Regions from separate parts of the Blastococcus sp. SYSU DS0616 genome, predicted to be linked through region 1. Evidence: riboswitches for the same ligand, from Rfam matches in the RefSeq annotation. Region 1 holds a riboswitch; the other holds the start of a gene.
What was found. A riboswitch is a leader RNA that binds a small molecule or an ion and turns the genes downstream of it on or off. The one in region 1 is predicted to bind thiamine pyrophosphate.

Region 1 (3,784 bases):
CGCGCGGTCAGCCGCTCGACGGCCAGTCCGAGCTCGCGCTGGAAGTCCAGCAGGGCATCCAGCGCGCGCATGTCGTCCTCGTCGAAAGCGACGACGACGGTGCCCTGCGTGCGCAGGCCCACCGGCACGCCACCGGCCCGCTCCACCTCCGCGACGAAGGCGGGATAGCGCTCCAGCGACGCCAGGCACAGCCGGAGCAGCGCCTCCTCGCCGTAGGCGGCCTCGGTGACCGGCGCGAGCATGCCGGCGGCGGCCTGCGACGCACCGCCTCCGGGCGCGTCGTCCACCACAGTGACCGGCAGGCCCCGCTGGGCCGCCCGCCACGCCACCGACAGCCCGATCAGCCCACCGCCGACGACGACGACGGTCACGGTCTGCCGCCCAGGGCCCGGAGCAGCTCACGGGTGGCGGCACCGGGGTCGGCCGCGGCCGAGACGGCGCCGACGACGGCCACCCCGGCGGCGCCGGCGGCGAGCAGGTCCGGGATCCGCTCGACGGTCACCCCGCCGATGGCGATCACCGGGATCTCGACCGCCTCGGCCACCGCACGCACTCCTGCCGGGCCGAGGGGAGCGGGCAGCCCGGCCTTCGTCGCCGTCGCGTAGGCGGGCCCGACGCCGAGGTAGTCGGCGCCCTGGGCCACCAGGAGGCGGGCGCGTTCCGGGTCCCGGGCCGTGCCGCCCAGCAGGTGCCCCGGGCCGGCCAGCCGGCGGACGACGTCGAGCGGCAGGTCGTCGGCGCCCAGGTGCGTGCCGTGGGCGCCGACGGCCAGCGCCAGGTCGACGCGGTCGTTGACCAGGCAGGTCGCCCCCGCGCCCGCGCAGACCTCCACCACCCGGCGGGCGAAGTCGTAGCGCTCCCGGTCGGAGGCGTCCTTGGACCGCACCTGGACCACCGGGGCGCCGGCGGCGACCGCGGCGGTCACCGCGTCGAGCGCCGCCCGGCCGACCCGGGCGTCGGTCAGGACGTGCAGGCCCCCGAGGGACGCGGTCACGCCGCCGCCCGGCGGTGCCGCAGCGCGCCCGGCAGGGCCACGGCCACGGTCAGCAACGCGGCCACGGCGAGGCTCACCAGCGAGGCCGACCAGCCGTTGGCCGGGTCGATGCCGAGGTCGGTCTGGCGCTCGGTCCACCACGTCGTCCAGGCCGCACCCGGACCGGCGAAGAAGGTCGGCAGCGTGAGCTGGTAGGCCACGAAGCCGGCCACCCAGGGGAGGAGCAGCAGCGGGCGGGCGCGCGCGGTGTCGGAGGTGTCCCACGCCCCCCGGGGCAGCAGGAAGTAGGCGACGACGAAGACGCCGATGAGCGGGACGAACACCGCGCCGATCAGGAAGAGGAACGGCTCGTAGGCGGCGAGGTCGAAGGCCAGGGCGAGGGTGGTGGCCACGACGCCGACCGCCACGGCGAGCACGCGGCGGTCGAGCCGGGCCACCACGTTCTGGGCCGACACCGCCGTCGAGTACACGTTGGCGAACGCCTCGTCGACCTCCACCACCAGCAGCACCAGCACGGCGACCAGACCCAGCGGGACGGCGAGCATCGCGTCGATGACGTCGAGCCCGCCGCGGCCGTAGGCGGCCAGCGCGATGACCCCGAGGCTGAACATGGCCACGGTGGCCAGGCCGTAGCCGGACGCCGTCCCGACGAAGGCGGTCCGGCCGCTGCGGACGTGCCGGGTGTAGTCGGCTGCCAGCGGGAACCACGAGATCGGCAGGGCGATGACGATGTCGGCCGCCGTCCAGAAGGACGTCGCCCCGCCCTCGGTCACCGGTGGCAGCGGCTCGGACAGGACCTGGACGAAGAGGTACGCGATCGCGGCGATCGCCGCCCAGACGGCGTAGCGCGCAAGCACCCGCACGACACCGAGCGGGCGCAGCGCCATCAGGGTGGCGAAGGCGCCCGCGGCGATCGCGAACGGCCAGCGCGGCGCGTCGAGGGCGCGCGCGGCGGCCTCGGAGATGATCAGGATCTCGAAGGCGGCCCAGCCGACGCACTGCACGAGGTTGAAGCCGGTGGGCAGGAACGAGGTCCGCCGGCCCAGCAGGCCGCGGAGCAGCACCATCGCCGGCACGCCCTCGCGGGCGCCGGCGGCGGCGCCCAGCCCCAGCAGCACCGACCCGATGACCGCGCCGACGACGATGGCCCCGATCGTGTGCCACAGCGGCCGGTCGGCGAGGACCACGAAGGTGGCTGCCACGGGCAGCAGCAGGCTGATGCCCAGGCTGGCCCAGAGGCCGGCGGTCTCCCGCAGGCCCAGGGTCCTGGGCGGCGGCTCGGACAGGGTGAGGGGCGCATCTCCCCCGCGGGTGGCTGCGCCGACGGTTCCGGACGTGCTCATGATCGCTCCCTACGCCGGCATTACCCGGTCAGGTTCCAGCGGTCGGCGGCGCGGCAGCCGCCCTCTCAGCCCGGTCGATCCGAGCTCCCGCACCACGGCCTCGGCCGTGACACCGCCACCCTAGGCCGTCTCGTACAGTCGGCGCCCGTGCCGGTCGACGAGCTGCCAGTCCGCCATGCCGAGGCCTTCGCGGACGCCACCCGCCATCCCTTCCTCGCCGCCGTGCGGGACGGCACGATCGCGCCGTCGGCCTTCGACACCTGGCTGGTGCAGGACGCGCGGTTCGTCGCCGACCTCCTCCGCTTCCAGGCGCGGCTGCTGGCCCGGGCGCCCCGGCCGGCCCAGGAGGTGCTCGCCCGCGGAGCCCTGGCCCTGGTCCAGGAGCTGGACTGGTTCGAGGAGCGGGCGGCGGCCCGGGGACTGGACCTCTCCGCGCCCGCGCTGCCGGCGACGACCGCCTATGCGGAGCTGCTCGAGCGGCTGGACGGCGCCGATGTCCCGGCCGCGCTGACCGCGCTGTGGACCATCGAGCGCACCTACCTCGACGCCTGGTCGGCCGCGCTCCCGGGTGCACCGGCCTACCGGGAGTTCGTGGAGCACTGGACGGCGCCGGAGTTCGGCGGGTACGTGGCGGACCTCGCCGCGGCGGTGGACGCGGTCGGCGGAGGCGACGAGCGCGTCTTCCTCGAGGTGGTCACCGCAGAGGTCGCGTTCTGGGACATGGCGGTGGCGACGGGATGAGCCTGGCCCGTGAGCTCTGGACCGCCGAGGCCGGCCTCGCCGCCGCGGCGCTGTCGCACCCGTTCGTGCAGGGGATCGCCGACGGCACGCTGCCGCGGGACCGGTTCGCCGGCTACGTGGCCCAGGACGCGTTCTTCCTGGAGGCGTTCGCCCGGGCCTACGCGCTGGGCGTCGCGCACAGCCCCGACCGCGCCACCCTCGACGTCTTCGCCGACCTGCTGGCCGGGGTCCGTGAGGAGCTGGGGCTGCACGCGTCCTACGCGCAGCGCTGGGGCATCGACCTGACCGCCGTCCGGCCGGGGCCGGCGACGTCGGCCTACACCGACTTCCTGCTGGCCACGGCCTCGCTGGGCGGCGTGGCGCTCACCTGCGCGGCGATGACCCCGTGCATGCGCCTCTACGCCCATCTCGGGCAGTCGCTGGCCGACCGCGCGTCGGGCCCGTACGAGGAGTGGGTGCGCACCTACGCCGACCCGGGCTTCGAGGAGCTCGCCGCCACGCTCGAGCGGCTGCTCGACGCCGTCGCCGTCGACACCCCGGCACTGCGGGCGGCCTACTCCCGGGCGATGCAGCTGGAGATCGGCTTCTTCGACGCCGCCTGGCGCGGCGTCTGACCGGTGCGGCCGGGTGCGCCGCCCGATCGGGAGGTGCCTGCTGATTCAGCCGAGCAGGCCGACCAGCAGGTGGGCGTTGAGCCCGATGATCA
Region 2 (3,784 bases), on a different contig from region 1:
TCCGCGAGGCGCTGCTGGACGCCGGCATCCCGGTGGCCGGCATCTACGGGCGCGACCGCTTCGACGTCGAGGCCGAGCGGCTGCGGTTCCAGCGCGGCGACGCGGCGGTGTGCGTCTTCACGGTGACCGCGTCGATCAGCCTGCACGCCGGTGAGCTGCTGCCCGACGGGTCGACGGCGTCGGAGGCGCCCCGCGTGGGGTTGTTCCACCAGCCGCGGTTCTCCGGCATCCAGGCCCGGCAGGTCACCGGGCGCACCCACCGCGACGGGAAGGCCTCTCCGTGGCGGGTGGCGTTCGCGGCCGACACGGTCGAGGAGCAAGTGGCCCGGGTGATGGTCGAGCGGCTGGCGGTCAGCGGCTCCACGGCCGGGGCGGACACCTCGGCGCTGCGGGAGATCGCCGAGCTGCTCGACGCCGACTGGCTGCCCAGCACCGCCCTCACCGAGGCCTGAGCTCCACCGGGCTCAGGCTCCCGGCGTGGCCTGCAGGTCATCGCGAGGCGTCACCAGGTCGGCCCGGACGGGATGGTCGCCGACGCCCGTCTCGGTCCAGGAGACCTCCACGACCTGCCCCGCGCGAAGGGAGCCACGGGCGCTGGGATGCAGCGCTCCCACCTCGACCCAGCAGTGGCCGGGGAGGTCCGGCGACTCGACGAGGCCGCCCCCCTCGTCGCCGTCCCACCGGACGACCGTGCCCACGCTCGTTCCGCTCTGCACCATCCGCCCAGCGTGGCGGGCGACCGACGAGCGGGCAAGGGACCACCACCGACCCGATCCGGCAGACCGCGACACACCGCGCGGGCGGGCTCCGTGGCGGCTGCGCTCATCGCGACGCGGCCGGCTCGAGCTCCAGGTGCGGACCCGCGCCGACGACCGCCACGCGGTCGCCGTCGACGGCCAGCGCGGTGCCGTCCGCCAGCCCGAACACGCGGTGCCCCAGGTCGCGCGCCGCTTCCCGGAGGGCCTCCTCCGACGCGTTCGGGAAGTACGGCGAGCCCAGGTGCGGCACGACCAGGACGTCGACCAGGCCGAGGCCCACGGTGTCCTCCGGTCGCGGCTGCTCCGACTGGCTCAGCGCGAGGTGCGGCCCGAGCACCATGCTGCCGGCGCTGATCCCGATCAGCAGCCGCTCACCGAGCAGATCGGGCAGCCGGTCGGCCAGGCCCGAGCGGCGCAGCCACCGCAGCAGGTGCGTGGTGTCCCCACCGGTGAGCACCAGGACGTCGGCCGCCTCCAGTCGCGACTCCCACACCTCGGCCTCCAGCGCCGAGACGTCGACGATGTCGACCTCGGCGAACCCGGCGCGCTGCAAGTTCACGAAGTCGGCGATCAGCCAGCCCTTGTCGCCCGCGATGACGTTGGCCGCCGTGGGGACGACGGCGGCCCGCAGCCCGCTCAGCGGGCGTCCGGCCAGCTCCTCCGTCGCCGCGACCAGCGTCGGGTCGCAGAGGCCGGCGGAGGTGAGCAGCAGCCTCATGCCGGGCAGAGCCAGTCGTCCGACGACGGCGCCACGGCTCCCTCCAGCGGCGGGAAGTGCGTGCGGAAGGTGAACGCCTCGGGGGTCGGGCCGTGCGCTCGCAGGTGCCGGATGCGCGCCTCCGCGTCGTCGGTGGTCGGCAGGGTGCCCGCCGGGATCCACCACAGCGCGGGCGTCGCCTCGGCGGCGCGGGAGAACCACTCCCGGCGCCGCCGCATGATCTGCACGTGCCGCCCGCCGAAGACGTAGGCGGCCAGCGACTCGACGTCCCGCCAGACGGTGAGGTTCACGATCACGCCGTGGCTGCCGGCGGCGTCCCAGCCGAACGCCTGCACCGAGGTGGCGTTGCCGTCCTCGGTCTGCAGCCGCCAGACGAATCCGGGCGCCCGGTCGGCCTCGGCGTTGACCTCGTCCAGGGCGGCCATGAAATCGGCCAGCACGGGGCTGTCGAGCGGGGCGAGCAGGCGGGAGACGTTGACCTGGGCGAGGTGGTGGTCCACGGGCCGACCGTAGGGCACCCGCCCGTCCGTCGACGAGGTCGGTGGTGACGGCCCCCGGCCCGCTGCGCTAGGTTCGAGCCCGTACGTGGCACGGGGTGTCCCGCCCGGGACTGAGAACACACCCGTCGAACCTGCTCCAGTTCGCACTGGCGAAGGGATGTCACCGGCATGTCCGATGCTGTGGAAGTCGTCGACCTGCGCGCCGCCCGCGCGGCGCTGCGCGAGAACGCACCGCTCGTCCACTGCCTGACCAACACGGTGGTGCAGACGCTCACCGCCAATGCCCTGCTGGCCGTCGGCGCGGCGCCGGCGATGGTCGACGCCCCGGAGGAGGCCGAGGACTTCGCCGCCGTCGCCTCCGCCGTCCTGGTCAACGTGGGCACCGTGCACCAGCGCACCGCCGCGGCGATGCGGCTGGCCGCCCGCTCGGCCGGCGCGGCGGGCACCCCCTGGGTGCTCGACCCGGTGGCCGTGGGTCCGCTGGCCTACCGCACGGCGCTCGCCGGCGAGCTGGTCGAGCTCTCGCCGGTCGTGGTGCGCGGCAACGCCTCGGAGGTCATGGCGCTGGCCGGCGCCGGCGCCGGCGGCCGCGGGGTCGACAGCACCGCCGGCGCCGATGACGCGGCGACCGCCGCCGCACAGCTCGCGGCACGCACCGGGGGTGTGGTGGCCGTCAGCGGCGCGGTGGACCTGATCACCGACGGCGCGCGGACCATCCGGGTGGGCGGCGGCTCACCGCTGCTGACCCGCACCACGGGTGCCGGGTGCGCGCTCGGCGCCCTGGTGGCGGCCTACGTCGCCGCGACCGGCGACGCCCTGACCGGTGCGGTGGCAGGGCACGCGCACGTCGCGCTCGCCGCGGAGCGGGCCGCCGAGACCGCCACGGGGCCCGGCACGTTCGCGCCCGCCTGGCTCGACGCCCTGGACGCCGTCGGCCCCGACGACCTCGCGGGCGCGGACGTGCGGAGCGACTGATGCGACCGGCGTTCGACCCGACGCTCTACCTGGTCACCGACACGGAGCTGTGCCGGCCACGGTCGGTGGCCGACGTGGTCCGCGCGGCGGTGGCCGGTGGGGTCACCGCCGTCCAGGTGCGCGACAAACACGCCTCCCGCCGGGACCTGCTGGCGCTGACCCGCTCGGTGCAGGCCGCGCTCGCCGACCGGCCGGACGTGGCCGTGCTGGTGAACGACGCCCTCGACGTCGCCCTGCTGGCCGGCGCCTCCGGCGTGCACATCGGGCAGGAGGACCTGCCGGCGGCCGAGGTGCGGGCGGCGCTCGGACCCGACCGGTTGCTCGGCCTCTCCGTGGAGAGCACCGCCGACCTGACCGCCGCCCTGCGGCTGCCGCCGGGCACCGTCGACCACGTGGGCCTGAGCCCGGTGTGGGCGACGCCGACGAAGCCGGAGGCAGGCCCCGGGCTGGGCCTCGACGCGGTGCGGGAGCTGACGGGCGCGGCGCACGCGGGCGGGTTGCCGGCCGTGGCGATCGGCGGCATCGACGCCGCCCGGGCCGCCGCCGTGGCCGCCACCGGGGTGGACGGCGTCTGCGTGGTCTCCGCGGTCTGCGCCGCCCCCGACCCACGCGCTGCGGCCGCGGCGCTCCGTGCCGAGCTCGCCCCGGTGGGTGCGCGATGACGCCCACGGCGCTCACCGTGGCTGGCAGCGACCCCAGCGGCGGAGCGGGCATCCAGGCCGACCTGAAGACCTTCAGCGCGCTCGGCGCGTACGGCACGGCGGTGCTCACCGCGCTCACGGCGCAGAACACCCGGGGAGTCACCGGGGTCCACCCGGTGCCAGCCGACTTCG

Region 2: it holds a riboswitch for thiamine pyrophosphate, as region 1 does, so the genes downstream of both, thiM (hydroxyethylthiazole kinase) here and ACI79K_RS18610 (purine-cytosine permease family protein) in region 1, are expected to answer to the same signal.

Annotation. Positions count from the first base shown of each region.
Region 1 is NZ_JBJHAJ010000032.1:33,759-37,542, reverse strand. It holds gene thiO (glycine oxidase ThiO) at 1-371, opposite strand, end outside; gene thiE (thiamine phosphate synthase) at 368-994, opposite strand; gene ACI79K_RS18610 (purine-cytosine permease family protein) at 991-2,337, opposite strand; TPP riboswitch at 2,327-2,438, opposite strand; gene ACI79K_RS18605 (thiaminase II/PqqC family protein) at 2,485-3,078, shown strand; gene ACI79K_RS18600 (TenA family protein) at 3,075-3,692, shown strand; gene ACI79K_RS18595 (Nramp family divalent metal transporter) at 3,738-3,784, opposite strand, start outside.
Region 2 is NZ_JBJHAJ010000025.1:28,743-32,526, reverse strand. It holds gene ACI79K_RS16750 (helicase) at 1-452, shown strand, start outside; gene ACI79K_RS16745 (hypothetical protein) at 465-719, opposite strand; gene ACI79K_RS16740 (Type 1 glutamine amidotransferase-like domain-containing protein) at 823-1,476, opposite strand; gene ACI79K_RS16735 (DUF3291 domain-containing protein) at 1,473-1,976, opposite strand; TPP riboswitch at 2,058-2,151, shown strand; gene thiM (hydroxyethylthiazole kinase) at 2,145-2,951, shown strand; gene thiE (thiamine phosphate synthase) at 2,951-3,613, shown strand; gene thiD (bifunctional hydroxymethylpyrimidine kinase/phosphomethylpyrimidine kinase) at 3,610-3,784, shown strand, end outside.